DNA from 2 places in the Caldanaerobacter subterraneus subsp. tengcongensis MB4 genome. Region 2 is predicted to be linked to the other one. Evidence: a T-box and tRNA genes for the amino acid it is inferred to sense, from the RefSeq annotation. Region 2 holds a T-box; the other holds one or more tRNA genes.
What was found. A T-box is a leader RNA that pairs with one kind of tRNA and senses whether it is charged. The one in region 2 lies ahead of ileS (isoleucine--tRNA ligase), so its partner is inferred to be a tRNA-Ile.
Positions count from the first base shown of each region.

Region 1: it encodes a tRNA-Ile, which carries the amino acid that the T-box ahead of ileS (isoleucine--tRNA ligase) is inferred to sense. The anticodon was not compared.

Region 1 is NC_003869.1:1,688,117-1,704,171, reverse strand. It holds gene dnaG (DNA primase) at 1-1,510, shown strand, start outside; gene rpoD (RNA polymerase sigma factor RpoD) at 1,524-2,603, shown strand; tRNA gene TTE_RS08430 (tRNA-Asn) at 2,656-2,730, shown strand; tRNA gene TTE_RS08425 (tRNA-Ile) at 2,737-2,812, shown strand; gene TTE_RS08420 (tRNA (adenine(22)-N(1))-methyltransferase) at 2,876-3,580, shown strand; gene TTE_RS08415 (Nif3-like dinuclear metal center hexameric protein) at 3,540-4,655, shown strand; RNA gene rnpB (RNase P RNA component class A) at 4,729-5,083, shown strand; gene deoD (purine-nucleoside phosphorylase) at 5,259-5,957, shown strand; gene TTE_RS08405 (type I phosphomannose isomerase catalytic subunit) at 6,017-6,976, shown strand; gene TTE_RS08400 (DUF72 domain-containing protein) at 6,957-7,697, opposite strand; tRNA gene TTE_RS08395 (tRNA-Val) at 7,833-7,909, shown strand; gene TTE_RS08385 (methyltransferase domain-containing protein) at 8,138-9,007, shown strand; gene TTE_RS08380 (glycosyl hydrolase family 18 protein) at 9,422-10,507, shown strand; gene pepV (dipeptidase PepV) at 10,579-11,973, shown strand; tRNA gene TTE_RS08370 (tRNA-Val) at 12,025-12,101, shown strand; gene rgy (reverse gyrase) at 12,177-15,530, opposite strand; gene TTE_RS08360 (prolipoprotein diacylglyceryl transferase) at 15,673-16,055, shown strand, end outside.
Region 2 is NC_003869.1:1,550,418-1,566,472, reverse strand. It holds gene pcp (pyroglutamyl-peptidase I) at 1-149, opposite strand, end outside; gene TTE_RS07690 (DUF979 domain-containing protein) at 176-1,132, opposite strand; gene TTE_RS07685 (DUF969 domain-containing protein) at 1,148-1,849, opposite strand; gene TTE_RS07675 (LamB/YcsF family protein) at 2,642-3,409, shown strand; gene pxpB (5-oxoprolinase subunit PxpB) at 3,428-4,177, shown strand; gene TTE_RS07665 (biotin-dependent carboxyltransferase family protein) at 4,182-5,189, shown strand; gene TTE_RS07660 (indolepyruvate ferredoxin oxidoreductase subunit alpha) at 5,202-5,411, shown strand; gene TTE_RS07655 (acyl-CoA thioesterase) at 5,655-6,074, shown strand; gene TTE_RS07650 (RidA family protein) at 6,469-6,846, shown strand; gene TTE_RS07645 (tryptophanase) at 6,923-8,311, shown strand; gene TTE_RS07640 (HlyD family efflux transporter periplasmic adaptor subunit) at 8,402-9,577, shown strand; gene TTE_RS07635 (YggS family pyridoxal phosphate-dependent enzyme) at 9,586-10,263, shown strand; gene TTE_RS07630 (cell division protein SepF) at 10,280-10,684, shown strand; gene TTE_RS07625 (YggT family protein) at 10,704-11,000, shown strand; gene TTE_RS07620 (RNA-binding protein) at 11,004-11,750, shown strand; gene TTE_RS07615 (DivIVA domain-containing protein) at 11,777-12,274, shown strand; gene TTE_RS07610 (TM1266 family iron-only hydrogenase system putative regulator) at 12,264-12,509, shown strand; T-box leader at 12,570-12,790, shown strand; gene ileS (isoleucine--tRNA ligase) at 12,840-15,638, shown strand; gene TTE_RS07600 (amidohydrolase) at 15,689-16,055, shown strand, end outside.

The DNA of each region.
Region 1 (16,055 bases), 140 kb from region 2:
AGATTTAAGTGAAGAAGAGGCCAAGAGGAAGAAGATAATTGAGGAAATATACAGAGTAAATAAAATAGCTGCTTTGTTTTTTCATCGGAAACTCTTTTCAGAAGAAGGAGTCAAAGCTTTAGAATACTTAAAGAGTAGAGGACTTAGCAGCACTACAATAAAAAAATTTGGCATAGGGTATGCTCCCTCAAATGATGACCTCCTTAATTTCTTAAAAGGAAAAGGATATAAAGAAAATTTTTTAAGCAAAGCAGGACTTGTGGTTTATAAAAGTGGCAAATACTATGACAGGTTTAAAGATAGGGTCATGTTTCCTATCATCGATGTAAGGGGCAATGTGGTAGGATTTGGGGGACGAGCCCTGGATGATTCTTTGCCTAAATATCTTAATACACCTGAGACTGAAATCTTTAAAAAAGGCAAGACTCTTTTTGCTATAAACTTTGCGAAAAAAACCCAAGATGACAAGTTTATAATAGTGGAAGGATATATGGATGCAATTTCTCTGCATCAGGCAGGTATTGACTGTGCTGTTGCGTCTTTGGGGACCGCTTTGACTGAAGATCAGGCAAGGCTTATAAAAAGATACAAGAAAAATGTCGTGATTGCTTATGATGCTGATGAAGCTGGGGTTAATGCTACGTTGAGGGGACTTGACATTTTAGAAAAATTGAATATAAATATAAAAGTGCTGAGCATACCTGAAGGGAAAGACCCTGATGAATTTATTAAAAAAGAGGGAAGCGAGGCCTTTAGAAGGCTTGTTGAAAATGCTGAAAGTTTGATAGAGTTTAAGTCGAAAATTTTCAAAAAAGGTTTTGACTTTGAAAAAGTTGAAGATAGAATAATATATGTTAAAAAAATTGCAAGTGAAATAGCAAAAATTTCTGACGAAGTGAAAAGAGAAGTTTATATTTCAGCTGCTGCTAAAACTGCTCAAATACCTGAAAATGCTGTTAGAACAGAGGTTGACCGATTTGTCAAGAGGGAAACCGAAAAAAAACAAAAATTTATGTATAGGACTGGCAATATAAGGCATAATATATACAGTAGCAGTAAAATATCACCAGAAAAGTACTTAATTGCATTGCTTTTACACGATAATAATTTGTATCACAAGATAAAAGGTGTAATTAAACCGGATATGTTGGAGGACTCCAAGTTAAAACCTATCTTTGAGGAAATAGTATCGAGTTTAGAGGGAGGAAAACAGGTTCAAATAAAAGATATAGTATACCTTATTCAGGAGGAAGATAACTTAATTTCAGATTTTAACGATATAGTAAAAGCCCTTTTTGAAGCGGAGGACCTTTCGCAAATGGTGGATGACATCCTGCAGAAGATTTTGCTAAATAATCTTGCAAGAAAGAGAGAAGAGATAAGAAAAGAGATATTAAATGCTCATCTTCTGGGGGATGTAGAAAAAGAGAGAGAGCTTCTTATTAAACTTCAAAATTGTGAAAAGGAGATGCTTAAGATAAAAGATGGGCAGAAAGAGAGAAACCCATAGGGAGGGGAAATCTATGAGTAACAATGAAGAATTAGCAAGAGAAGCCATTAATGAACTTATAAATAAAGGGAAAAAAACCGGAATGCTCACTTACAATGAAATAATGGACTCCCTTGAGGATATAGATTTAAATCCTGACCAAATCGAAAAAGTATATGACACTTTTGAAGATATGGGAATAGAAATAGTAGGAGATGAACCCCGACAGGAAGAAATATCAGAAGAGGACCTCAATTTGGACGACCTCTCTCTTCCTGAGGGAGTCAGCATAGATGACCCTGTGAGGATGTACCTCAAAGAAATCGGCAAGATACCTCTACTCACTCCAGAAGAAGAAATTGAATTGGCAAAAAGAATAGAGCAGGGAGATGAAGAAGCGAAAAAGCGCCTGATAGAAGCTAATTTGAGGTTGGTGGTAAGCATTGCAAAAAGGTACGTAGGGCGTGGCATGCTCTTTTTAGACTTGATACAAGAGGGTAATCTCGGGCTTTTGAAGGCCGTAGAAAAATTTGACTACAGAAAAGGGTATAAATTCAGCACCTATGCTACATGGTGGATCAGACAGGCTATAACTAGAGCTATAGCTGATCAAGCTAGGACGATAAGAATTCCTGTGCACATGGTAGAAACTATAAACAAATTGATAAGGGTGCAAAGGCAATTGCTCCAGGAATTAGGCCGTGAACCTACCCCTGAAGAATTGGCAAAAGAAATGGGAATGCCTGAAGAAAAAGTCAGAGAAATTCTCAAAATAGCTCAAGAACCAGTTTCTCTTGAGACTCCTATAGGTGAAGAGGAAGACAGTCACTTGGGAGATTTCATACCTGATGAAGATGCTCCGGCTCCTGCAGAAGCTGCAGCTTACACCATGCTGAAAGAGCAACTCATGGATGTTTTAGATACGCTGACTCCTAGGGAGGAGAAGGTATTGCGGTTAAGGTTTGGACTTGACGATGGACGAGCTAGAACTCTTGAAGAAGTTGGCAAAGAATTTAACGTCACAAGAGAGAGAATAAGGCAGATTGAAGCAAAAGCTTTGAGAAAATTGAGGCATCCTTCAAGGTCCAAAAAATTAAAAGATTTTCTCGATTGATGATGGCTTCTTGACAATCTCGCAAAAATCATTATAATTAATATTAGCGTATTCCTCAGTAGCTCAAGGGTAGAGCAGCCGGCTGTTAACCGGCAGGTTGTAGGTTCGAATCCTACCTGAGGAGCCACTTTTTGGGCCTTTAGCTCAGCTGGCAGAGCGGTCGGCTCATAACCGATTGGTCCGGGGTTCGAATCCCTGAAGGCCCACCATCTCGATAAAAAAAGCATTTGAGGTTGTCAAATGCTTTTTATTTTTTTGTTTTGGAGGATTGTATGAGACTTCCAGAGCGTCTAAAAGCTATCACTAAATACATTCCGCCAGAGGTAAGAGTAGCTGATATTGGCACTGACCATGGGTTTATACCCATTTATCTTGTTGAGAATAAAATTGCTAAATACGTTATAGCAACTGATTTAAATTGCGGTTCCCTCAATAAGGCGATTGACAATATAAAAAATAAAAACTTAGAGATGTTTATAGAGACCAGATTAGGGGACGGATTAAAGGTGCTCACACCTGGAGAGGTGGAAGTTGCGATTATTGCAGGTATGGGTGGGCTTTTGATAATAAAAATCCTCACAGAAGGGAAAGAGATAGCACAAACTATAAAAAAATTCATTTTTCAGCCAATGAGGGATGCTGATAAATTAAGGAGATATCTAGTTCAGAACGGCTATAAAATTTCTGAGGAAGATTTAGTAAAAGAAAGAGGCAAGTTTTATGAGATTATAATAGCAGAACATGGTAGACAAAAGATTGAAAATGACGTATATTACGAAATAGGGCCAAAACTCGTAGAAAAAAATCATCCCCTTCTTAAAGAGTTTTTGCTTTACAAGATACAAAAAATTCGAAGGATTTTGAATAAAATTCCACCTGGAGATCCAAAGAGAAAAGGCTTAGAAGAGAAAATAAAAAAGCTTGAGGTGTTGGGCGATGGCAGTGAAATGCCAAACAATAGTTTCTATAATGGATAGGCTTGCGCCGCGCAAATTTGCCCAGGATTGGGACAATGTGGGGTTAATTGTAGGAGACCCTTTACAGGATGTTTCGAAGATACTAGTAGCACTTGATGCCACTCATGAAGTTGTTGAAGAAGCTATAGAGAAAAAAGTAGATATGATTGTGACTCATCATCCGCTGATTTTTAAGTCTATAAAATCTGTCAGATCCGATACGCCAGTCGGCATGCTTGTCATGAAACTTATCAAACATGAGATTTCCCTTTATGCAGCTCATACTTCTTTTGATATAGCACCAAATGGCATGAATGACATCTTGTGCAATATATTGGGGATTTACGAAAGAGAAGTTCTAGATGTCACATATTCAGAAGATTATAAAAAAGTCGTTGTGTACGTGCCCAAGGGATATGAAGATGTAGTGCGGAATGCCATGTGCAGCGCAGGAGCAGGTTTTATAGGAAATTACAGCGATTCCACTTTTCAGGTAGAAGGCACAGGCACTTTCAAACCTATGGAGGGAGCCGACCCATTTATTGGGGAAGTAGGGAAGTTAGAAAAGGTAGAAGAAATAAGACTGGAAACAGTAGTTCCACAAAAATATTTGGATAAAGTGATAAACGCCATGCTAAGAGTCCATCCCTATGAAGAAGTTGCTTATGACGTTTATTCACTGGCAAATCTCAGGGAAGAGTACGGACTTGGAAGAATAGGAGTCATTGAAGAGACGACTTTGAAAGAATTAGCCTTAAAGGTCAAAGCAAAGCTTAAAGCTGAATCTCTCAAGGTGGTTGGCGATTTAGAAAGAAGAGTTAAAAAAGTTGCTGTATGCGGTGGAAGTGGTGCAAGCCTAATTCATAAGGCTGTTATGAAAGGAGCGGATGTTTTAATAACTGCCGATATAGGCTATCACGATGCGGTAGAAGCCCAGCACCTCGGTTTAGCTTTGATTGATGCTGGCCATTTTGCCACAGAAAACATAGCAGTGAGGTTTATCGCAGAATACTTGATTGATGAAACTCAAAAACAAGGGCATGAAATAGAGGTCTTTGTAAGTGAAGTTCAAAAAGACCCTTTTACATGCCTTTAAGTAAGGCTTGACAATAGCAAAAGCCTGTGGTAATATATCATTGTCTGATATAAAAAATGATATACAATGCATGTGAGTAAGTCGGATGGCCGCGGGCGAGGCATTTGCCTCGCACGAGGAAAGTCCGAGCTCCACAGGGCAGGGTGCCGGGTAACACCCGGTGGAGGCGACTCCAAGGAAAGTGCCACAGAAATGTAGACCGCCTGACGCTTTCAAAGGCGTCGGGTAAGGGTGCAACGGTGCGGTAAGAGCGCACCAGCAGCCGGGCGACCGGCTGGCTAGGTAAACCCCACCCGGAGCAAGGCAAATAGGAGGGAGTAGGTGGCCCGCCATTTCCCTCGGGTTAAGCCGCTAGAGGTATCAGGCAACTGATACCCTAGATAGATGGCCATCTAAAACAGAACTCGGCTTACGGACTTGCTCACATGCTGAAAAATTCTGCTTTCCCGGGGACGGGATTTTTTATTTGCCACTATTTTGCCAGCACAAAAATTGTGAATAGTTTGTTAAAGGGGTTTTTGTCGTTTTTTACTTTTTGTTTGATTTAAAAACGTTTTTTTGTTAATATTATATTTAGCGAAACTCATAGAGAGGAGGAAATACATGAGCATACATATTGGAGCAAAAGAAGGAGACATTGCCGAAACAGTACTGCTTCCGGGAGACCCATTGAGGGCTAAATATATAGCAGAAAATTTACTGGAAGATGCAAAGTGCTACAATGAAGTCAGAGGTATGTACGGCTTCACCGGATATTACAAGGGGAAAAGAGTGTCAGTGCAAGGAACAGGAATGGGGGTGCCTTCTATATCCATTTATGTGAATGAACTTATAACAAGTTACGGCGTGAAAAACTTGATAAGAATAGGTACATGCGGTTCATTACAGCCAGACATAAAGATAAGAGATATTGTGATTGCTATGAGCGCCTCAACTGACTCTGCTATAAATAAAATACGTTTTAATGGAATGGATTACGCTCCTACGGCAAGTTTTAAGCTTTTGAAAAAAGCCTATGACAAGGCTGTTGAAATGGGGATAGAGCCAAAAGTTGGAAATATACTTACTACAGATACTTTCTACCATGACGACCCAGAGAGCTGGAGGCTTTGGGCAAAATTTGGAGTGTTGGCTGTAGAAATGGAGACAGCGGGGCTTTACACTTTGGCTGCCAAGTATGGGGTTGATGCTCTTACTATACTTACTGTAAGCGACAGTTTGGTTACAGGTGAAGCGACCTCAGCTGAGGAGAGGCAGAAAACTTTCATGGACATGGTTAAGATTGCTCTGGAGATTGCATAGTAAAGTGGCATTTGAAAATGCCACTTTACTATTATCTATTTAGAAAGGAGAGATATTTTATGGAACCTCTTAAGTTTAAGCCAATATTTATGGAGAGAATATGGGGAGGAACTGCTTTAAAAGAGAGGTTTGGGTTTGATATTCCTGAAGGCAAAAAAATAGGGGAACTCTGGACAGTGTCTGACAATAGGACGGCAGTTAGTGTAATTGATGGAGGAGAATTTGACGGGAAAAAGATAAGCGATGTGGCGTTGGAATTTGCTGAAAGTCTCTATGGGAAGGGGAAAAAATACGAAAGGTTTCCTCTCCTCATAAAAATCATAGATGCGCAGGATAAACTCTCAGTTCAAGTTCACCCTGATGACGAATACGCCTACAAGTACGAAAATGGTGATTCGGGTAAGACAGAGATGTGGTACATAATAGATGCTAAGCCGGGTGCCAAATTGGTCTGTGGTCTAAAAGAAGGTACCACAAGAGAAGAATTTATAAAACTTTTAGAAGAGGAAAGACTAGAAGAATGTCTAAAAGAAGTAGAAGTCAAGGCGGGAGATGTTGTCTACATTCCTGCTGGGATGGTACATGCGATAGGCGAAGGCATTTTGATATGCGAAATTCAGCAGAATTCCGATTTGACCTACAGGGTCTATGACTACAACAGAGTGGACGAAAAAGGCAGAAAAAGAGAGCTCCATGTAGATAAAGCACTTGATGTAATAGATTTTGAACTCAAATCAGATAAGATAGTGCCTATGTTTGAAGAAATAAAAGGAGGGCGTATTGCAAGAGCAGTTGAATCCCCATATTTTAACGTTGAGATAATTGAACTGGCTGAAAAAATGGAGTTTGAAACTTATGACAGATTTGAAACTCTTACTTCTGTGGAAGGCATATTAGAGGTAGAGTGGGAAGAAGGGACAAAAGTAGTAAAGGCAGGAGAAACTATTGTCATACCCGCTTTTGTAGATAAATACAAAGTTAAAGGAAAAGCTAAATTTCTCAAAGCATATGTGCCGTGAGTTTTATTAAAGTTTTGGCATTTTGAATTGCGCAGCCGTTGACGTCATTGTTGAAATACACGTAAATTTCATCGCAATTTTTTAAATATTCTTCTATGTCTTTTGCCAATTCCTCAAGTTCTTCTTCTGAATAGGAGGAACTGAACAAAGCTTCAGGCCCATGCATTCTAATGTAAGCAAAATCTGCTGTGACAACTTTTGCCTTAGGATACCGGGAGGAATCTGCTATTACCCAGGCGACTTTCAATTTCCTCATAAGGTCATAGACTTCTTCATCAAGCCAGCTTTTATGCCTGAATTCCAAGGCAAATTTGTAGTTTTCTTTCCCTCTTAAAAAGTTTATGATTTTTTCTACATTTTCTTGGTCTTTTTTAAAACTTGGAGGGAATTGCAGGAGAATAGGTCCTAACTTGTCCTTCAACAGGTCTATCCTTTTTTTGAAATTGTTCCACGCTTCTTCCACATCACAAAGTTTTTTTAAGTGAGTTATGTGGCGGGAGGCTTTTACAGAAAAGATGAAACCTTCAGGAGTAGAGGTATACCATTTCATCAAAGTTTTTTCTTGAGGTAAGTGGTAGAAAGAAGAATTTACTTCAGCGCTCAGAAAATGCTTTGAATAAAAGCTAAGCCTTTCTTCATAAGGAAGGTTAGAAGGATAAAAAATTTCTTTCCAGTGGGAGTATGCCCAACCGGATGTCCCTATGTAGAGCTTTTTCCCCATCTTTTTTCCTCCTTTCAGAATGTGTTGCTTTTAAGAGTATGATACAACACAAAAAATCTATATGACAATAGTTTTGTCAAATTAGGGAGTTGCATATCTTAAGAGATTGTATTATAATAAAAACAGACAGATGATGGGGTCATAGCTCAGCTGGTTAGAGCGCTACGTTGACATCGTAGAGGCCACAGGTTCAAGTCCTGTTGACCCCACCATATGAAAATGAAGGCTTTCAGGGCTCACGAGAGCCCGTTTTTTTTTTACTTTTTTTGCTGTTTTGATGCCATTTTGGTGCCAGAATTTTTTCAGCTTTATTCTGGTGACTTGGTTTTTTTCATGCTTAATTTATGGAATTATAAGGCAATAATTCCTGGAGCTGTTTGGCGAATACTTTTCAATATGGTATAATATTTTAAGGCGTGATATTAAAATTGGAGGTGGGAGTGGGGTTGAAAAATCTAAATGGAAAGTGGGGATTGGACTCATCTAAAGAGTTTTACTGGGAGCCAGATGTGGAAGGAGGCTATAGAGTTTACAAAGTAAAGTCTGTTATTATAGAACATCAGTCACTGTATCAGAAGATAGACATTGTAGAACTTGAAACTTGGGGAAAGAGTTTATTTTTAGACGGCAGCCTTCAGTCAACAGAATCAGATGAATTTATATACCATGAACTTTTGGTGCATCCAGCTATGCGTGTTCACCCTTCTCCTAAGAGAGTTTTGATATGCGGGGTAGGAGAGGGGAAGAGCGTAAGAGAAGTTTTAAAATACCCGACAGTAAAAGAGGTAATAGGTGTTGATATAGATAAAGAAGTAGTTGCCCTCTGTCAGAAACACTTGGGTAAAACACCTATTGATGACAAGCGTGTGAGACTTGTATATCAAGATGTAGCAGAATTTATAAAAAATTATAGAGGCGAACCCTTTGATGTAGCTATAGTAGATGTAACAGATGATTTAGATGGGCCTGCTAGGAGTGTTCACCAGTTAGACTTTTATAAAAGGCTTTATGAAATTTTAGGCGAAAAAGCTACTGTGGTAGTGCAGGGGACATCAGCTTTTTCGAAAGTTAAAAATGTCGGCTTTTGCCACATCTATGAGATTCTCAAAGAAGTATTTCCTTTTGTAATTCCCTATGCCGATTACATCCCCTCTTTTAGCGATTTGTGGACTTTTTTTGTGGCTCTGAAAGGAATTAAAGACTTAACCCCAAGGCATGAAATCCCCCGTGACCTTAAGTATTACGATGAATATACAAATGAAAGGATTTTTACTCTAGCTAAGCCTTTGAGAGAAAAACTAGGGGTATGATAGTACCCCTTCAGACTGTTGACAAAATAAAGAAGTGGCATTTTGTGTGTAAATGCGACTTGTTGTCAAAGCGGTAACTAAACTTGGCGAACTTGAGGAGCGAAGGCGGGGCGAGCAAAGCGAGCGGCCACCTGAGCCTGAAAGGCGAATTGGCCGGTACCCCGCCTGAGCCCGAAAAGTGAGCCTTAGTTTAGTCGCTTTGCAACTCTGGAGCATTAACACAAAATGCCACTTAAATAAGAAAGACTTTGTCAACAAACTGTAGGGGTATGATAGTACCCCTTTTTAATTTAAGAAATTGCAAGATTAGATGAAACTTTGACGAAAGGTTATACTTAGTTTTTTATACATAAAATTTTCACTTCTTGCAAAATATATAACCGAATCACAAAAGTGAGGAGGTTATGCCTTTTTATGAAGAGAAAAAATCTCATAATGACAATTTTGGTAATTTTTATAGTGGTCAGTTTGATTTTTTTAAATGGATGCAAGAGTGGGACACAAAAACAGTTTTTTAAGCCTTTTGCTGGGGTTAAGGGTAAGAAATTGCAAGTTGTGGGATTTTACATGGATTCTCAAGGGTATGACAATTCTTATCAGTCTCTAGTGAGATATTCCAAATACATAGATACGCTTTCACCGCTTTGGCTAACAGTTGAGGGAGATGGGACAGTAAAGGACTCTACTAATCCGCAGGCCTTAAACTACGCCAAAAAACAGGGTATAAAAGTAGTTCCCCTGGTGAATGTTGCCAATAGCAAGGATGAAGTGCTTTTAGACCCCAATATTCGCGACAAAGTCATCTCTCAATTGGTAGTTCTTCTAAAAAAGCACGATTTTGACGGGTACAACATAGACTTTGAGTTCATACCTCATGGAGAAAAGAATTATGTAAAGGACAAGGATTATCTGACGGCCTTTGTGGCTAAGTTAAAGCCTCTTGTCAAAAAAGAAGGAAAAATATTGGACATATCAGTTATACCTCACTATCAAGTGCCAAAAGAAATATCCGGAATATACGATTATAGAGAACTAGCGCATTTGGTGGACCACGTTACATTGATGACTTATGACAGGCATAATGCTTCTACTCCTCCTGGTCCTGTTTCACCGGAACAGTGGGTAGAGTATAATGTAAAGGATGCCCTCAATGAAGGGTTTAAGCCTGAGCAGATATGCCTTGGGGTTGCTACTTATGGCTATGACTGGCCTGCAAGCAAAAGCGGAGGTTTCTCAAGGCCTACCAAAGAAATCATGACAAAGGCAAAACTTCAGGGGATTGAGATAAAATGGAGTGATAAGTACCAAGAACCCTACTATACTTACTATGACAAAATAACCGGTACCACAAGGGAGGTTTGGTTTGAGAATTCATATACATTGGCAGAAAAAATAGAAGTGGCAAAAAGGTATAATCTCCATGGAATATGTGTGTGGAGGATTGGTTTTGAAACCCCCTCTTTCTGGAAAGTAATTGACCAGAAAATAGGTGCGCGGTAAAAAATGTTGAAAACATTTAAGTTTGAGTATATAATAGATATGTAAATTACCAATTTGTTGGGGGGATTTTTATGGATTTAAACTCTTACATAGACAGCATGAGGGATGAAATCATAAAATCCGTTCAGGAATTAGTCAGAATAAAAAGCGTGCAGGATGAACCGAAACCAGGTATGCCGTACGGAGAAGGCGTTGCAAGAGCGCTAGAGAAAGCGCTTGAAATTGCAGAAAGGTTGGGATTTAAAACTAAGAACCTGGACGGCTATATAGGGTATGCAGAGTACGGTGAAGGAGAAGAAATGATTGCAGTGCTGGGGCACCTGGATGTAGTGCCTGAAGGGGATGGGTGGACATATCCGCCCTATGGAGCTGAGATACACGACGGAAAGATATATGGGAGAGGTACTGTGGACGACAAAGGGCCAATAATCGCTGCTTTATATGGCCTAAAAGCCATAAAAGATGCAGGCCTTAAGCTTTCGAAAAGAGTGAGGATTATTTTCGGGACTAATGAAGAAACAGGGTCCCATGAGATAAAATATTATCTGGAACACGATGAAGCTCCCACAATGGGCTTTACTCCTGATGCACAGTACCCGATTATACATGCAGAAAAAGGAATAACAATGTTCAATGTGGTCAAAGATTTTAATAAAAAGCCAAGTAGAATAGTGGTAAAATACATCAAAGGTGGAGAAAGGCCCAATGTGGTCCCCGGTTACTGTGAGGCGAGGCTTAAGGTTGAAGAGGAAAATACCAAGAAAGAGATTTTGAATGAATTAGAAGCTTTTGTAAGAGAAACGGGGTATGACCTTAAATTTGAGGAGAAGGAAGGCGATTTAGTAATAAAGTCTTTTGGGATACCTGCCCATGGAAGCCTTCCACATCTCGGGAAAAACGCAATAATGCAACTATTCCTCTTTTTGGATAGAATAAATTTAGATGAAAGCGATGTGAAGGACTTTATACACTTCTTTGCGACGAATGTTGGCATGGAGACTAATGGCAAAACTTTTGGAATATACCTAAAAGATGAGACAGGAGAGCTCACCTTTAATGTGGGAACTGTTTCGATAGATGAGGACAAGGGAGTATTGGGATTGAATATAAGATATCCTGTCAAGCACAAGTATGAAGACTGGATGAACATTTTTGAGGAGAAGATAAAAGGTCAGGGTATGAGAATAGAGGATATGCTGCACCAGCCGCCTTTGTATTTCCCACCTGATCATCCCTTGATAAAGATTTTAAGTAAGGTTTATGAAGAGCAGACGGGACAGAAAGCAGAGCTTTTGGCTATAGGTGGTGGAACTTATGCCAAAGAAATGCCGAATACTGTAGCTTTTGGTCCTGTTTTCCCAGGAAAACCAGAGCTGGCTCATCAGGCTGATGAGTACATAGAAATTGAAGACCTGATATTAAACGCAAAAATTTACGCTCACGCAATATATGAACTTGCCAAATAAAATCTCCTTGCATGTGCTTTGAAATTGTATTATAATAAATAAAGAAGCGGTGGGGTCATAGCTCAGCTGGTCAGAGCGCTGCGCTCACATCGCAGAGGTCACAGGTTCGACTCCTGTTGACCCCACCATAGTAAAATTAAGACTTTGACGGTCCTATCAAAGGACCGTTTTTTCTATTTTTTGCTGTTTTGGTGCCAAAGTTTTTAATTTTTTATTAGAATCTCGTTTAATTCTTCATATAAGTTTTTTAAAACACTCTGGTAATCTTTTTCTCCTGTTTCGACTGATTCCATGAGCTTTTCCAATTGGCGGGTAGTTTCTTCGTTTATGTAGTTCATATATCTTTCTGACAAGTACGAATAGACCTTTCTTCCCAAAGCAGTGGTTCTAAGCCTTTTATAAACGTCCTCAATTATATACTTCCTTTTGAAAAGTATATCTACTATTTTTGCATATGTGGAGGGCCTGCCTATATTTCTTTTTTGCATTTCTTCAATCAAAGAAGCTTGTGTGAAAAGGGGAACTGTGTGAGTAGTGTAAGTCCTCTTAGAAACTACTGAGTATTTTTTCTCTTCAAAGGGTGTATAGACTGTTATTGGGTTAAAAATATTCCATCCTTCTTCTTGTAATTTTACTGGCACCTCCCTTTCTACCTGAAAAGAACCATTCTTAATCAAAATTTTTTGATTTATCACGACAGGGGATGTCATTTGGCTTGCCATGAATCTATTGAATATCAAAGAATACACTTTTATGTGCATGGGACTTAAATAGGCAGCTATTTTTTCTGTGATGAATTCAGATAATTCTTCTGGAGATATCGGTTTTACCGGTCTTATGGCCTCATGAGCTCCTTCTTTACCCCATTCTCTTTCAGACAAAAGGGTAATTTTACCTATTTTCTCAAGGTATGACCGCGCTATTTTCTGTCCTGTAGAAGAAATTCTGGTGGAGTCTGTTCTGTGATAAGTTATAAAGCCTAGCTCAAAAAGCGTCTGGAGTATTTCCATTATCTGCTGCACAGGCAGTTTAAATTGCTGAGAAGCAGCTGTCAACAAAGAAGGAGTATTAAAAGGTGGTAAGGGAGAAAGCGCCTGTTCTTTTTCTTCTACTATCTCCACTTCTACCTCGTCTACATCTATTTTTCCATCTACTTCAAATTTAAATCCATTATCCAGTGTGAACTGAGTTACAGTTTTTTTGCTTTTACTGTGTTCTATTTCTTTTTCTAAAATCCACCCGAGAACGGTGCTTTGCACTCTTCCTGCAGATAAATTAGAGTTTTGAAAATTTTTCTGAAGCCGCAAGCTCAGTTCAAATCCTACCCATCTATCTTCGATTCTCCTCACAATTTGCGACTTTACAAGATTCACATCACAGTTTCTCCGATTTCTTATGGCCTTATCGAAGCCAAATTTTGTAATTTCGTGCATTTCAATGCGCTGAACGTTTTTATTTACCGGTTTTATATATTGGGAGATATCCCACCCAATTTTTTCGCCTTCCACGTCTGGGTCTGTGGCAATTATCACTTCATCTACTTCCATCGCGATGTCCCTTAAAGCTTCTAAAATTTTTTTCTTATCATCAATCTTGTCTGAATTGCAGTAGGGGCAACGGGGTAGTTCATCTGTAAACTGAGCTCCGCAGGAACTACAACGCTTTATGGAGTTGTAGTAAGGAATGAATCTGCCATCATTTATCTCCACGCCGTGCAGCCCTGTTTTTGTCTCCAAATCATACAAATGTCCTTTTGATGCAGTTAAAAGCAAAATACCTTCCTGTGTTATTGACTCGTGTACCATTAAAGACCCGTATCTTCTTGTAGAAGATTTTTCTAAAAATTTTGAAATAGTTTGGGCCTTTGTAGGAGATTCGACGATTATCATTCTAGATTTCATGTCTTTAGAAGAGCTGTCTGTTGAAATGGCTTTTCTAGTTTCTTCTGCTTCTTTCACTAAATGCTCAATTTCACCTTCTTCTGTCCACTCTTCCTCGGTGAGGTAGAGAAGTCTTGCCTTTAAAAGTTCAAATAAGGAATCGTCTTCCTCAAAGAGTATGGAAATTCCTTTGGTGAGAGATGTACCGAATATTCTCGAAGTCCTTCCAGAAGCCTGGATGTATGTGTACACATCAGGTATTACTATGAGATTTTTCTCTTTATCAAATTTTGTAGTGGGGAAATTTTTCTGTATGAGTTTTTCCCAGGTTTCAGGTGATATGTATTTTTCTACAGATTTTCTGAGCTTTTCTGTTGAAAGCCTCTGCAGGTCTTTGAAGTAGGCCTTCAATTTTGGGTTGTTTTCTAAATAATCCTGAAAATTTCTTTCTAGAATAAATCTGGGAGCATTTTCTAACTTTGTGCTGAATTTAAAAGAGGGAGTTCCCCAAAATACTGCAAATTTGATCCTTAAAGGCAAGTCAATTCCCCTTACTAATTTTCCGTAGTAAGAGTATATGCCACATAGAAGCTGTAGGCTTCCCTCCTTAAATTTTTCAAAAGATTTCTCAAAATCTTCCCATGTTTTACCTAATTTTACTCCATGTTCTTCTAAATAGTTTGCAATTTCTTTCCCTTCTTCTTCTGTGGGTACAAAGAGCAGGATTCCGTCTTTTAAGAGGTTAATTATATAGAGCAATTTTTCTAGCGATTTTTCTTTTATTCTCACGTTTGTTATATTCCGTGCACTGGTAGTAAATCTTCCGATTTCAAAACCCAAAAGTTCTCTAAATAAAAGGGGTTTTATGCCTTTTGGTTTTGCGGTGGCAGAAGAGACGATTAACCTTCCTTTTGGAGCTTTTTCTTCAATTTGAATTTTATCGGAATTGTTACCTTTTTTTAGATTGTCTAAAGTTGAGTCTATCGCTTTTTGTGAGATTCCTATCATATTAAGAAGTGTGTCAATATTTTTCGATGATTTCAAAACTGCATCTACGTCATCCACAAATACGAGGTCAAAAACTTTTTGAGAAAGCTGCTCTTTTCTTTTGGATATGAACTGGGATGAGATTACCAGTATGTCGTAGTTTCCTTCAGAAAAGTTTTTTTCAAATTTTTCCCTTTCCTTTTTTTTCAGCGAAGACGTATAAAAGAGAATATTCACATCTTCATCTTCTTTAGAAAATTCAATCAACCTCTTTGCTGCCTGTTCTACCAGTGAGACCGTGGGGAAAACGAGAGCTACTTTACCGCCTTTTTTTGCAATCCAAAGAGCTGAAATTAGTCCAAATGTAGTTTTGCCGACTCCAGTTGGAGCAACGAGTGTAAAGCTTTTTGAGAGTAAAAGCCGCTTTGCCCAGAATCTTTGATACCCGGTGGGCTTTTTGTTTATTTTTGAAAAGAAAAATTCTTCAAATTCCTTGTATTGTTGATTTAAATTCCAGTATTTTTCATATCCTTTAAGACTGTTGTTGAGTTTCAAACCTTTTAGGACATCTCCATCTTCAAACGGCAAGCACACCTCACAAGGTAAGCCTTTTTCATTTCTTGTGTCCGTGTTTATTCCTCCGCAGTTTATGCAGGAGTGATAGTATTTTGCACCTGTTGCCAATGCCATTGCCCCCTACTTTGAAATATTAGCTGTTTTTCTATTTTCCAAATATACTAGAAAACTTTGAAAAAATCAATCCTCTTGACATGCTGTTGAAATGCTGTAAAATGGTATTATACAATGAAAATCGAAGTTGGAGGTAGCGATAATGGACATTCCTTCATTGAGCCCATATGCTTTTAAATTCGGACCTATTGCCGTTCACTGGTATGGAATTTTTATGGCTATTTCTATTGCGGTAGGAGGATACTACCTTTATAAGCAGGCGACGAAATTGAATTACGATGAGGATTTTTTGTTAAACCTTTTAATGATAGTTGTGATATTTGGGGTTATTGGAGCAAGACTCATGTTTGTGCTTGCCAACTATCCTGAGTGGTTTGTTAAAGACCCTGTACAGGTTTTTAAAATTTACGAAGGTGGGCTTTCATGGCATGGTGCAGTACTTGGCGGCTTTTTGGCAGGTCTTTATTATTGCCGAAAAAAGGGAGTTAGAATAAATCCTCTGGAAGATTTCGCTGTAGTTGGGCT
Region 2 (16,055 bases):
TTCTCAACAGAGAGATAAAAAACAGTAGGAACTTGAATCTTAACTATCTCCGCACCTTCTATATTATCTTTTAAGTTTTTTAATACTTCATAAGAAGGATTAATACTTTCCCCACCAAAAGGATCAAAAGCTGTTACAAGTATTTTCATTACCACATCACCCTTTCATAAAAATATTAAAATGCCCAAACATACATTAGTACTATGTGAATAATGAGCATGGCAATAGCTACAGGAACTTGATATTTTATAACTCCATATTTCTTATCTTCCATTTCCAATATTGCAGTCGGAACTATGTTAAAATTTGCCGCCATTGGTGTCATTAAAGTTCCACAATATCCTGCTGTCATACCTAAGGCCGCTACTATCACAGGATTCCCTCCTTGAGCTATTACAAAAGGAATTCCGATACCTGCTGTAATAACTGCAAAAGCTGCAAAAGCATTGCCCATTATCATGGTAAATAAAGCCATTCCTACGCAATAAGCAATTACTCCTAAAAGTATATTACCTTGAGGAATGACAGTCTTTATTCCACTTGCAATCACATCGCCTACTCCTGCAGCGGTAAAAATAGCCCCTAGAGCAGCAAGCAATTGTGGTAAAATGCTTACAGGTCCTACTACTTCAAGTAACCTCCTACCATCATCAGCCATTTCTTTAACTTTCCCTTTCGTAATAACTAATGCCAAAATTGCAGCTACTACAGTTGATATCCAAAAAGCCACAAGAGAACCCAGTTGTTTAGTCCATATTTGGGCAACAATAAACGCAACAATACCAAGAGCCAAGGCTGGAACAAAGATTAAATTGCCAATTTTTTGTGACATTTGTTGTTTAAATTCTGAGGTTGATTCGTCAAATTTTCCAATTTTGACTAACCGAAATGCAGATAACAGAGTCAATATAATAACCATGTATCCTGTATAGATATCAGGTATATAAATGTTTTTATTACCCCACAATAAGCCTATTCGGCTAAATGTAAAAATTATTCCTAATAATCCCCAAAATAAAGCAGTAGGAATTTTTGAAGGATGACTTTTTTCTTTTAGTGTAGCATACACCGAGTAAAAACAAACTATGCCCATCATAATGTATAGGATTTCAGTTAAAGCATCCTTAAGCATCAACACTCCTCCTTCCTAAGCATTCTGCCTATTTTCTTTTTTAGGCCTTGTTTTTATTCCATATTTTTGGTCAAATTTTCTGTCATAATAGAAAAACTGCAAACTACCAACTACCATTATTATTAACGCGATAGGTATTGACGCTTTTGCAATATCTATAGCTTCTACAGTATAGTTTAATTCTTTTAATACGCCAACAATTAACAAAACTCCTCCTGCTGCAACAAAAGCATTCTGCCCAAAGAAATTGCCATAGTTTTCTACTGCAGCTTCTAATCCCTTAATTGTTTCATGGTCTTCGCTTTTTATTTCGCCATATCTATTCATTGCTGCCCCTTCTGCCATAGGTAGTATCAAAGGTCGTATAAATTGTACATGTCCGCCAAGCCTTAAGCCGAACATCGCTGATAATGTTCTAAGTACTAGATATAAAGCAGTTACTTTCCCCACTGTAGCTGCTTTTATTTTCCCTATTACATATGCAGCTCTTTCACGGAGGCCATACCTTTCAAGGATTCCAATTACAGGCAATGAGACAATAAATATAGACATATACCTATTCTCTACAAAAGCTTTCCCTAAAATTTCTACAATTTTAGGAAAAGGCAATCCTGCCACCAGGCCAGTCACAATACCAGCAATTAAAACCACTGCTAAAGTATCGAGCTTTAAGATAAATCCCACAATAATGATTAAAATACCAATTAACTTAATCATAAACTACCCCCTTTAAAATGGATTTATTTTTTTATAATTATATCAACAATACATAAATAAAACTGTAGTCACGGCTACAATTTGCCCGTGTCAAAATTTTGTAGGTAAAAAATTTTTTGTAGCCGACCTCACCGCTAATAACTTATAAGCTTGATTAGTAATTTATATATATTCCATTTATGTTAAATTATTACTTTAACAAAAACACAAATATCCTTTCTTTCTCTGCTTTTCTTAATGTAAAATAATAGAACTATACTCCTTCCTCAAATACCTACTGCCAAATCTTTGTGCTCGTGTTATTTCCTTTAAAATGTATTTTATCCATAGCTTGCTCGCAAATGGATCTTCCAGTATATGTCTCTTCGTCATACCACAGGGCCTCTAGCAAGTTCTTCTGCAAGTGATAGGGATTTAGTCTATATTCTGCTTCGTTTTCCTTTACTATTTTCATTAAAATCTTGAACCAAAAGCAGGATTATACCCACTACACTATGTGTCGAATATCTAATAATATATCGGACCTTACCTTCCTTTTGTTTTGATTTTTGGTTTTTTCCCGGTGAGGTCTTTTTTTCTACATTAATACCTCATTTTTTCTGCTTTGTCACGTACTGAAATTTCACACTATCAAGCAAATGTGCGAAAAAGCACATTAAGAAATGTGTAGTGCACACTGAAATGGAAAATTAGCCTATCAATTTAGTAGAATTAAAACAGTAAAAGAGCAGAAGAGATGGCACAAAAATTGCAAAGGGTACAATGTAGAATAAAGATGAGGGGGTAATGATTATGTACAGAGTGGATATAAATAGCGATATTGGAGAGAGTTTTGGAGCTTATAAAATAGGAATGGATGAAGAGGTAGTCAAATATATTTCTTCTGCCAATATTGCATGTGGCTTTCATGCAGGAGATCCAATGGTAATGGCTTTGACTGTTGACCGTTGCTTAAAAAATGTGGTTTCAATAGGGGCACATCCTGGTTTTCCTGATTTGCTAGGGTTTGGAAGGAGAAATTTGGACGCTTCTTCAGAAGAAATAAAAAATTACGTTATATATCAAATAGGAGCATTACAGGCTTTTGCTGCAATCAGAGGTACAAAATTACAGCATGTAAAGGCTCATGGAGCTCTTTATAACATGGCAGCAGTGGATGAAAAAATTGCCATGGCAATTGCAGAAGCTATAGCTTCTGTAGACAGAAATTTAATATGTGTTGGAATGGCAAATACAGCGATGGAAAGAGCAGCAGAGAAGGTTGGATTGAGATTTGCATATGAGGTCTTTGCAGATAGAAATATAAATCCAGATGGCACTCTAGTTTCTAGAAAACATCCCAATGCCATAATCCACGATGAAGAATTGGCTTGCAAGAGAGTCTTGAGGATGGTAAAGGAAGGGGTTTGTGAGGCAATAGATGGGACTTTGGTAAAAGTAAAGGTTGACACTATATGTGTACACGGTGATAATCCGCAGGCTGTGGAGTTTGCAAAAAAGATAAGGGAAACTTTAGAAGAAAACGGAGTAGACATACTTCCAATGGGCGAATTTGTATAAAGTGAGGAGTTGATATAGATGTACGAAAAACCCCGAATATTGCCTTTTGGCGACAAAGGAATTGTAGTTGAGTTTGGAAATGAAATAACCGTCGAATGCAATGAAAAAGTTGTAAATCTTTATCGAATATTAAAGAAAGAGAGTAGACAAGGAATAATTTCTATGATTCCCACATATAGGTCTCTCCTTGTAAAGTACAATCCTTTACAGATTTCCTACAATGAGCTGATAAAATATGTTTCAGAAAAAATGGATAAAGAAGTAGAAATAAAAGAGGAATTTAAACCGCAGGTGTACGAAATACCAGTGGTATACGGGGGAGAATTTGGGCCTGACCTTGAATTTGTAGCTAAACACAATAATTTATCTATTGAAGAAGTAATAGCAATTCACAGCGCTCCACTTTACAGAATTTATATGGTAGGTTTTACTATGGGATTTGCATATTTAGGTGGAATGTCCGAAAAAATTGCTACACCGCGCCTTGAGACTCCTCGCACAGAAATAAAGGCAGGGTCCGTGGGGATTGCTGGGAATCAGACTGGGATTTATCCTCTTTCGAGTCCGGGAGGATGGCGAATAATAGGGAGAACTCCTGTGAGATTGTACGATCAGGAGAGAGAAAAGCCAATTTTATTTGAGGCAGGAAACTATATAAAGTTCATTCCCGTCTCTGAAGAGGAATATTACAAGATAGAAAAAGAAATACAAGAGGGTAAATATCAACTGCGCATTTACGAATATCTAAATCATAATCTGAGTGGGTGATAAAATGGAATGTTTTAAAGTATTAGAGCCGGGATTATTTACTACTATTCAAGATTTAGGTAGGTTTGGCTATGAGAGCCAGGGAGTTCCTACTTCTGGAGCAATGGACGAATTTGCTTTTAGGATAGCTAACAGACTTTTAGAAAATGAAGAAAATGATGCGTGTTTGGAAATTACTCTTGTGGGACCTACTTTAGAAGCATTAACTGATACTTTTGTAGCTGTGACAGGAGCAGAGATGCAACCTATGGTAAACGGTATACCAAGACCTATGTGGTCTTCTTTTCCTGTGCGAAAAGGGGATATTTTATCTTTTTCTCCTATTAAGTCAGGCTTAAGGTCATACCTTGCTGTTAAAGGCGGATTCAAAGGGGACTACGTGATGGGAAGTGTTTCTACGTATACCCGGGGTAAATTAGGAGGTATCAAGGGCAGGCGCTTAGAAAAAGGCGACATACTAGAAAAGAATCCTTCTCCTCAGGTGTTACTGCAGACAAGGAAAGTGCGTGAAGAGTACATTCCCTCTTACTCTTCTGAAGAGGAGGTAAGAGTGATATTAGGACCTCAGGATGATTATTTTGAAGAAGAAACTATAAAAGTGTTTTTAAGCTCGTCTTATGTCATCAGCAAAGATTCAGACAGAATGGGGTACAGATTAGAAGGACCTTTTCTTAAGGCGAAAGAGAGGTACGATATTATCTCAGACGGGCTTTTACCCGGAGCAGTCCAAGTACCTGCGAATGGCCAACCGATTGTAATTTTGAAAGATGCCCAGACTACGGGTGGATATACTAAAATCGCTACGGTTATTTCTCCAGATCTATCAAAAATAGCTCAGTTAAAACCAGGGGATAGAATTAGATTCAGGGTAATAACTTTGGAGGAGGCTCACAGGGCTTTGGAAGAGATAGAAAAATTAATAGAGAAGATAAAAACTTCCGCAAAAGAGATAAAGTACTTCACAGTAAGGGTGGATGAGGAAACTTTTGATGTGAGTGTAGAACCTTTTTGAGGAGTGAAATGAATGACAAAGGAAAATAGCGTGAAAAAGTTTAACATAATCCAAGAATGGTGCAAAGGCTGTGGGATCTGTGTGGAATTTTGCCCCAGAAAAGTTTTAGAGATAAAGAATGGCAAAGTCCATTTAATTGACGATGAAAAATGCATAAAATGCGGAATATGTGAAATGTACTGCCCTGATTATGCCATTTATGTTGAGGAGGAAGAGGGATAATTTGGTAGAGTGTTAGTAGGGAAGATTTTTAAAAAGCATGAGAAGATATTATAAAAAATAAGGTAAAAATTATGGTTAAAAATTTGGAAGTGGAATATGACAGGAAGGTATGAACAGATGCACTTAAGATTTATTTCTTCAATTTGAAGATGGTAATATCAATTGACAAAATTTCGGGATCTGGTTATTATGAAAGGGGTCCCGAAATTTTATTTTATAAAAACTGGGCAGGAGGAAGAAAAAATGAAGGAGATAAGCGTTGCTCATCTTGTAAAATCTGAGGACTTAAACCACCATGGTACGCTTTTTGCTGGAAGAATTGCGGAGTGGTTTGTGGAAGCCTGTTTTATAGCTGCTTGCGACCTCATAAAAAAGCCTGAAAATATAGTGTGTCTAAAGATACACGGGTTGGAATTTAGAAAGAGTGCTACAAAAGGGGATATAATAAAGATAAAGGCGAAGGTGGTTCTGACAGGAAGGTCCAGCATAAAAACTTACGCAAAAGTATACAAAAACGATGAAGAAGAACCTATACTTGAAGGTTTTGCTACATTCATTCATGTAGATGAAGAAGGGAAACCAGTACCTCACAACGTTGTACTGCCTGAGCCGGAAAATGAGGAAGAAATGAGATTAAGAGAAATAGCTGCTCAGCTAAGATAAAAAAGGGAGGGGCGGACTTCTCACCCCTCCTTTGGCTATTAGAGGCTTAAGGTGTGTAGAGGTGGAAAGATGGTTTACGAGAGAAAATCTCTCCTTTTTACCATACTTACCACCTCCTGCACCCTTTGCCTACCTTCCACTTTAATAATTACAACAAAGGTCAGGGAAAGTCAAAGTCAAATAAATGAATTTGTTTGCGATTTTCCAGCAAAATTATTGAAAAACTACAGAAAATCTCTATTTTTCTTCTGTTTTCGCTTATTTACTCTTTCTTAATTGTATGTACAAAAATTTTATAATCCTTAAAAAATTATTGAAAAAGCGCAAGTTTAAGTGATATAATATTCATGGACAACGTTTTATGTGGGAAAATAAATAGAAGGGATGGGGATAGATGAAGACAATTATAAACACTGATGCTGCTCCAAAGGCTATAGGACCCTATTCACAGGCAGTTTTAGTAGATGGATTTTTATACACCGCAGGACAAATAGCTATTGACCCTGCCACAGGAGAAATGGTAGAGGCTGACATTGAAAAGCAGACAGAAAGAGTTTTGGAAAATATACGGGCCATCTTAAGAGCTGCAGGTATGGATTTTAACAACGTTATAAAGACCACTGTATTTGTCACAAATATGGCTGACTTTGCAAAGATTAATGAAATTTACGGAAGGTATTTTAAAGACAATCCTCCGGCCCGTTCACTGGTCGAAGTAAAAAGTCTGCCAAAAGGTGCTTTAATAGAGATAGAGGTAGTTGCTCATAAGTAAGAAACTGTTTTTCTGTCTTTTTAAACTGCTATTAAACGATTACAGGCTGGGGATAAAAATTTTAGGAGGGATTTCTGTGTACGATGATTTGACGAGAATGGCTGAGCCTTATAAGATCAAAATGGTGGAGCCGTTGAAAATTACCACGAGGGAAGAGAGAATAAGGCTTATCAAAGAAGCCGGGTATAACTTGTTTTTATTAAAATCTGACGACGTGTACATTGACCTTTTGACTGATAGCGGCACTGCTGCGATGAGCGATTATCAATGGGCAGGTATGATGCTGGGGGATGAATCTTACGCAGGAAGCAGAAACTATCAGCATTTGTGCGAAGTTGTTCAAGATATTTTTGGCTATAAGTACGTTGTGCCAACCCATCAAGGGCGCGGAGCTGAAAAGGTGTTGTTTCCTCTTCTCATAAAGAAGGGACAGTATGTACTTGGTAACATGCATTTTGATACCACAAAGGCCCATATTGAGCTAGCAGGCGGAATTGGTATAGACATGGTGATAAAGGAAGCTGAGGACACAGAAAACTACCATCCTTTTAAAGGAAATTTTGATGTTGAAGCTTTGGAAAATTTCATAAAAGAAAAAGGTGCTGAAAACATAGCTTTTATTTTAGCAACGGTGACCTGCAACAGTGCGGGTGGACAGCCTGTTTCAATGGAAAACATAAAAGAAGTGAGGAGAATTGCTGATAAGTACGGTATCAGGCTTTTCTTTGATGCAGCAAGATTTGCAGAGAATGCCTATTTCATAAAACAGAGAGAAAAAGGCTATGAAAACAAATCCATTAAAGAAATAGTAAGAGAAATGTTCTCCTACGGCGATGGCTTCACAATGTCTGCCAAAAAAGATGCGCTGGTAAACATCGGCGGCCTTATCGCTATAAAGGAGGATGAGGAGCTTTTTACAAGGGTTAAGACGATGCTCATACCTATGGAAGGTTTTGTAACATACGGCGGGCTCGCTGGGAGAGACATGGAGGCTATGGCGAGAGGCTTAGAAGAAGTTCTTGATGAAAATTACCTTGCTTGGAGAATAAATCAGGTAAAATATTTGGGGGACAAGTTGAGAGAGGCAGGCATACCGATTCAGTACCCGACTGGCGGTCATGCTGTATTTATAGATGGCAAAAAGTTTTTGCCTCACGTGCCTCAGGAACAATTTCCTTCCCACGCAATTTGCGTAGAACTTTATATAGAAGCAGGAATTAGGGCTGTAGAAGTAGGTGCTCTTCTAGCAGGAAGGGACCCAGAGACAGGTCAAAACAGGCTTCCAAAACTTGATTTTGTCCGACTTACCATTCCTAGGAGAGTTTACACGAACAGTCACATGGACGTGGTAGCAGAAGCAGTGAAGAGGGTATATGCTAGAAGAGACCAAATAAAGGGTTATAGGTTTGTATATGAACCTCCAATTTTGAGACATTTCACTGCTAGATTAGAGCCTGTAGAATGAGGATGGCGTTTGCCATCTTCTTTTTTTGTGATAAAATGAAAGAAGGAAAATAGAGAGATTTATAGAATATTTATTGATAGGTGAGAAATTGTGAGGAGAAATATAATAAAAATATTAGCTTTTATGGTTATTTTAGCATATGCAGGAAAATCTGTGGTCAGCGTTTACACTGAAAAGAAAGACACTGCAACTGTTACGTACGGAAATGTCATTTTGGGTTTTAATACAAAAGCTTACATAATTAAAGATGAGATGATAATTAAAGCTCCTTTTGATGGCAGAGTGGAAAAACTGGTGAAGGAAGGGGAAAGAGTTTCAAAAGGGCGCGCTATTTTGGAAATATATTCTTCTTCCTTTGATGAGGAAAAGTTAAGACAGCTGGAAGCAGTGGAGAGTGAATTAAAAAAGCAGGATACAAATATCCCCTTTTACAAAGACCTTCAAAAGATTGATGAGATGATAAAAAAAGAGCAGGATAATTACAAGGAGGCTTTGAAAAAAGATGCGGAGCTTGCAAAGAAAATTTTAAGGAGAATAGATAGTTTAAAGGCTAAGAAAGAAGAGATTTTGAAAAAAGGGCCTCTAGTGCTTCAAAACATTGAAAGTTTGAAGGAGCAAAAGGAATACCTTGAGAAGTACATATCTGACAACACTGTCACCATAAATTCTCCTGAGGCTGGAATTATAAGCTACACTTTTGAAGGAGTGGAGGACATTTTAAACACAAAGAACATGTTTGATTTAAAAATACCAAAGCTTTCTAATTTGGTTTTCGAAAATAAAGAGGTGAGTGGGGAAGTCAAAGAAGGACAACCTGTTGTTAAAATAGTAGATAATTTTGACTGGTATTTAGCTGTGATTTTAGAGGATAAACAGGCAAGTCTTCTTAAGGAAGAGAGCGGAATAAAAATTTTATTTTCTGATTATCCCAATGAAATGCGGGGAAGAGTTATAAAAGTCTACAAGGGTGACGATAAATTATATGTAGGTATAATAAAGATGATAGATGAATATCCTGATTTTTACAAAAAGTCAAAGGCAGATGTAGAGATAAAATTGAAAGAGTGTTGGGGATTGAAAATACCTGTTTCAGCGATTGCTGTTGAAAATGGGAAAGAAGGCGTGTGGGTGCTTAAGAATGGGACTTCTAAACCTGTGTTTAAAGAGATAGAGATTGAAATTTCTGATGGAAGCTATGCTATTGTGAAGGGGTTGAAGATTTACGATAGAGTTTTGCTCCAAAAAGAGAGGAATAGGGGGGATTAAAAACGAGCATCTGTGAAAATGTAAAAAGAATAAAAGAAACCATTGCGGAACATGCGCTAAAAGTTGGAAGAGACCCTCAAGAGATACTGATTGTGGCAGCTACAAAAACTTTTGGGGTAGATGCTATTAAAGAGGCCATTTCCTGCGGAATTACTGCTATTGGCGAAAATAGAGTGCAGGAGCTTATGGAGAAATATCCGCATCTTAAAGGGCAGGTGGATTTTCACTTTATAGGTCATCTTCAGACAAATAAGGTGAAATACATTATAGACAAGGTGAAGCTTGTTCATTCGCTGGACAGAGAAAAACTGGCGGAAGAAATTGATAAAAGGGCGAAACAAAAGGGGATTATAATGGATTGTCTCATTGAGGTAAACATAGGAGGTGAAGATACTAAATTTGGCATTTCGCCGGAGGAGATGCATAACTTAGTGAAAAAATTGGAAAAATATGATAATATAAAGATAAAAGGACTTATGACGATTGCTCCTTATCTTCCTCCAGAAGAAGTGAGGCCATATTTTAAAAGGATGAGAGAACTTTTTGAGGATTTAAAAAGAATTAATCAGAGGAATGTAGAAGCTCAGTATCTCTCAATGGGGATGTCGAATGACTACTGGGTGGCAGTGGAAGAGGGAGCTAACATAGTCAGGATTGGCACCGCCATTTTTGGAGAAAGACGATAAAAGCGGAGGGGTTAAAATGTCTTCGAAGGTAATAGATAAGATAATGAGTTTTTTGGGAATTGAAGAAGAGGAGGAGGAAATTCAAACTCCTCAGCCTGTGGTTTCTTATGACAGAAGACCTAAAGTGGTCAACATCCACACCAATCCTCAAATAAAGGTATTGATATCTAAGCCAGAGAAATTTGAACAGGTGCTTTCTATATGCAATGAACTTAAAAGCAAGAAGCCTGTGATTGTGGATTTGCAGAAAATGGATAAAAGTGAGGCTCAAAGGGTGGTAGACTTTTTGAGCGGAGCTGTTTATGCCCTTAACGGAGAAATTACTAAAATATCGGGCTATATATTTTTAGTGGCTCCAGAGAATTTTGATGTAACAGGCGATATAAAAGAAGAAGTGAATGCGCTCTACAATTTAAACTAGATAGTGAGGAGGATGAATTTTGCCTACAAACTACGTGATTTTAACAGCCTTAAACTACTTTTTTGAAGTGATAACGTGGCTTATCCTCATAAGAGTCATCCTTTCTCTTCTGAGGATGGAGAACATGTCAAACCCGATCTCGCGGTTTGTAATTGTGACTACAGAACCGCTTTTAGAGCCTTTTAGAAGGCTTCAATTCATGTCATCTTTTGGAAGGAATTTGATAATTGATTTTTCTCCTGTCTTTGCTATTTTGGTCATTCAGTACGTGGTGAGGCCTTTAGTTTTTCAATTAGTATTCTGGCTGATGAGGTGAAAAATGGAAAAGGATTATGCGATAGCTCGCATGGAGGATGTTTTTAAGGGTTGTTTGAAATCAAAAAGGTTGCAGTATACCGACTTTTTGACGCTGTCTGAGCAGAAACAGTTTGAGAAACTTGCTTTAAAGTATAAAAGCGAGGGAGTGAAATACCTTCTAGAAGGGGGATATCCTTCTGCTGAAAGAAAGATTGCAATTGTTTACCCTGACTTTTTGACCTTTAGAGAGGAAGAATTGCCTATTGTAGCTTTAAGAGTGGAGGGAAAAAATAGATTCTCTCATAGAGAGGTCTTGGGGTCTATTCTTGGTTTGGGAATAAAGAGAGAAAAAGTTGGCGATATAATTGTAAAGGAAAGCAAGTGTGATGTGATTTTAAAGGAAGAGATGAGGGATTTTTTGCTCTTTAATTTAACTAAAATAGGGAGAGAAAGTGTGGAAGTCCATGAAATTGAGCTTTCAGATGTGATGCAGCCGGAGATTAAATACAAGGACATTTTTTCTACTGTGGCATCGCTCAGGGTAGATAGCGTTGCCGCCTCTGGCTTTGGCATTTCGCGCACCAAAGCTTCAGAGCTCATAAAAAGCGGGCTTTTGCGGGTAAATTGGGAAGCTGTAGAAGACCCTTCATTTCACGTTGGGGAAGGGGATGTGATTTCTTTAAGGGGGTTTGGCAGGATAAAATTGCAAGAAATAAAGGGGAATACTAAAAAAGGTAGAATTTCTATACATATTTTGAGGTATCTGTGACAACTAAAGAGAAAGGAGGGATATTAATGCTGACCCCAATGGATATACATAATAAGGAGTTTAGGAGGTCTTTTCGCGGCTATAACGAAGAAGAGGTGGATGAGTTTCTGGACAAAGTAATGGAAGATTATGAAATGCTCTACAGAGAAAATGCTGAGCTTAAAGAGAGAATAAATATAATGAATGAAAAGCTTCAGAGTTATATAAATATGGAAACAACTTTGAACAATACTTTGATAGTGGCTCAGAATACGGCAGAAGAATTAAAGAGAAATGCGGAAAAAGAAGCACAACTTATCATACAAAATGCTCATCAGACTGCTGAAAAGATACTGGAGCAAGCCAATCAAGAAGTCGTAAAGATAAGAATGGAGCTTGAAAGGTATAGAAAGCAACTTAACATCTTTAAAGCGAAGTTTAAAGCGCTTTTAGAAGCTCAGTTGGAGGCAATACTTTCTATAGACGAGAAAGAATTACTGCCTGATGGGGAAGAGGTGGAGGATGTCACAGAAAATGCCCAGTAGGCTGGGAGTTGTAGGGATACTCGTTTACGACAGAGAAAAGGTGGCAGATAAAGTAAATCACATACTGAGTGAGTATGGCCATATCATTGTAGGGAGGATGGGGATACCCTATAGGGATAGAGGTGTATCTGTCATCGCACTTATTGTGGACGGTACAACTGATGAAATAGGGGCCATGACGGGGAAATTAGGGAGGCTTCCAGGGGTTAAGGTTAAATCAGCCCTCACTGCCTAGATTTTAATTGTATTGACTTAATGGAGGATGTGTTATATAATTTGAGTAAAAATAATATCGGGAAAAGCTATGAAGAGGACGAGTAGGTAGAAGCGGCTTTCAGAGAGTTGGCGGTTGGTGCGAGCCAATAAGTTCGTTTCTACTGAAAATCCCCTCGGAGCTGCAGGCTGAACTTGTAAGTAGGCTGGGCCGGATTTTCCGTTATCTAAAATGAGGGATTAAGGCAAAGCTTTGCTTTGTCTTAATAATTAGGGTGGTACCGCGAACTTCTCGTCCCTGACGAGAAGTTTTCTTTTTAGTAGGAAAAATCTTAAAGAGGAGGTAGCGAGAGTGGATTACAACAAGACTTTAAACCTGCCAAAAACGGATTTTCCAATGAAGGCAAACCTTCCAGTAAGAGAGCCAGAGATATTGAAAAAATGGGAAGAAATGGACATATATCGCAGAGTTTTAGAGAAAAACAAAGGAAAAGAGAAGTACATTTTGCACGATGGTCCGCCTTATGCCAATGGGGATATACACATAGGGACTGCCATGAACAAAGTTTTAAAGGACATAGTAGTGAAATATAAAACCATGAGAGGATATGATTCTCCTTATGTGCCAGGGTGGGATACTCATGGGCTCCCAATTGAGCAACAGGTGATAAAAATTTTGGGTGTAAAAAGGCATGAGATGAATCCTGTAGAGTTCAGAAAAGTGTGTAAAGACTTTGCTTTTTCTCAGATTGAAAGGCAGAGGCAGCAGTTTAAGAGATTGGGGGTAAGAGGGGATTGGGAAAAGCCCTACCTTACTCTTGACCCGGAATATGAGGCTAAGCAGATAGAAGTGTTTGGGGAAATGGCAAAAAGGGGCTATATATACAAAGGGTTGAAGCCTGTGTACTGGTGCCCGAGCTGTGAGACAGCTTTAGCAGAGGCAGAAATTGAGTATTTTGATGAGACTTCGGACTCTATATACGTAAAATTTAGGGTAAGGGATGACCTTGGCAAATTCAAAGGGATTGTTGAAGACTTGAGTAATGTGTACTTTGTCATCTGGACTACTACTACATGGACCATTCCTGCTAACTTGGCTATTGCTTTGAATCCCGAGTTTGACTATTCTCTTACAAAATTTGGAGATGAAGTGTACATCATAGCAAAGGACATGATAGAAGAGGTGAGAAAAGAGACAGGCTTGGGAGATTACGAGATACTGGCTACTTTTAAAGGCAAAGAACTGGAAGGAATGAAAGCAGTACATCCAATTTATAACAGAGATTCCATAGTTGTGCTTGGAGAACATGTGACTCTGGATGCGGGTACTGGATGCGTTCACACAGCTCCGGGCCATGGTGAAGAGGATTTCCTCGTAGGTCAAGAATATGGGCTTGAAGCTTTAAACCCCATAGATGAAAAGGGGTATTTCACAGATAAGGCGCCTGGATATGAGGGGCTTTATTACGCTGAGGCAAATAAGGTTATAAAGGAAGACTTGAGAAAAGCAAATGCGCTTTTGGCAGAGAAAAAGATCACCCACTCATATCCTCACTGCTGGAGGTGTAAAAGTCCTATACTTTTTAGAGCAACAGAGCAGTGGTTTGCTTCCGTAGAAGGCTTTAGAGAAGAAGCATTAAAGGCTATAAAGGAAGTTAACTGGTACCCTGCGTGGGGAGAAGAGCGCATCACAAACATGGTAAGGGATAGAAAAGACTGGTGCATATCTAGGCAGAGGGTATGGGGGGTTCCAATACCAATTTTCTACTGTGAAAATTGCGGCAAACCCTTGATAAACGATGAGACTATAAATGCAGTAAAGGAACTTTTTAGGCAAAAAGGTTCTGATGCTTGGTTTGAAATGTCAGCAGAGGAAATACTGCCTGAAGGGATAAAATGTGAATGCGGATCTACCAAGTTTAGGAAAGAGACAGACATAATGGACGTATGGTTTGATTCCGGTTCCAGCCATGCAGCTGTTTTAGAGACTCACCCTGACTTGAAATGGCCTGCAGAGCTTTATTTAGAAGGTTCTGACCAGCACAGAGGATGGTTCCAGTCTTCTCTTTTGACCGCTGTGGCAACGCGTGGCAAAGCTCCTTACAAGAATGTGCTAACTCACGGCTTTGTGGTGGACGGAGAAGGCCGAAAGATGTCTAAGTCATTGGGAAACGTAGTGGACCCCGCAGAAGTGATTCAAGAATACGGGGCTGACGTCTTGAGGCTTTGGGTGGTATCTGCCGATTACACTGCAGACATGAGGACTTCTCCTGAGATACTAAAGCAGATAGCAGAGGTGTACAGAAAAATCCGCAACACTGCTAGATTTTTGCTTGGAAATCTTTATGACTTTGACCCTGATAAAGACATGCTGCCTTACGAAGAGCTTTTAGAGATAGACAAATGGGCTTTATACAGGCTTAACAGGTTGGTCAAGCAGCTTACGGAGTCTTTTGATAAATACGAATTTTACGACTTTTTCCACCCTGTCCACAACTTCTGTGTTGTAGACATGAGTAGCTTATATTTGGATATTTTGAAAGACAGGCTGTACACTTACCCAGCTAAATCAAAGGAGAGAAAAGCTGCGCAGACGACTCTGTATATCATCCTGGACACTCTGGTAAAGCTTATGGCACCGGTTCTCGCTTTTACCTCGGAGGAAATATGGTGGCACATGAAGCATGACAGAAATAACAACTTTGAAAGCGTGCAGTTGGCAGACTGGCCGCAGGTAAAAGAGGAGTATGACAACCCTTATATCATAGAAAAATGGGAAAAGCTCTTTGACATAAGAAAAGACATTTCAAAAGCTTTAGAGATAGCGAGAAGTGAAAAGAAAATAGGGCACTCTCTGGATGCCCAGGTGGATATTTATCCTTCTTCAGAGCTATACGAGTTCTTTAAAGGCTTTGAGGATTTGCAGTACGTATTTATAGTTTCAAAGGTGGTATTGCATGACCCACAGGAGGTTGCGCCAGAGAATGCTTATGTAAGCGAGGATTATGACCTTAAAATAACGGTTACCCGCGCGCCAGGTGAAAAATGCGAGCGCTGCTGGATGTACAGCGAGACAGTTGGAACTATAAAAGAACATCCTACTATCTGTGCAAGATGTGCTTCTCACATTGAGGAGCAGTTAAAGGTATAGAAAGGGGATTCCCCTTTCTATACTTATATTTTTGATAGGAGGGGAAAGAAGTGAATTTGTTAATTAAAAATGTAAACCTTCTTTCCATGGAGGAAGATAAGGTATTAGAGGGCGTGAATGTGTATGTCGAGGGAGATACTATAAAGCACATAGGAGAGTTGCTCCCTGATGTTAAAGTAGACGTAGTCATTGAGGGAAAAGATAAGCTTGCAATGCCAGGTCTCATAAACGCTCATACACATCTAGGGATGTCTTTGTTTAGAAATTATGCAAATGATGTACCTCTTTTTGACTGGCTTACAAAGTACATATGGCCGCTTGAAGCAAGGCTTACTGCAGAGGATGTTTACTGGGGCTCCCTTCTTAGCATGATAGAGATGATTTACTCAGGTACTACTACTTACTGTGATATGTACT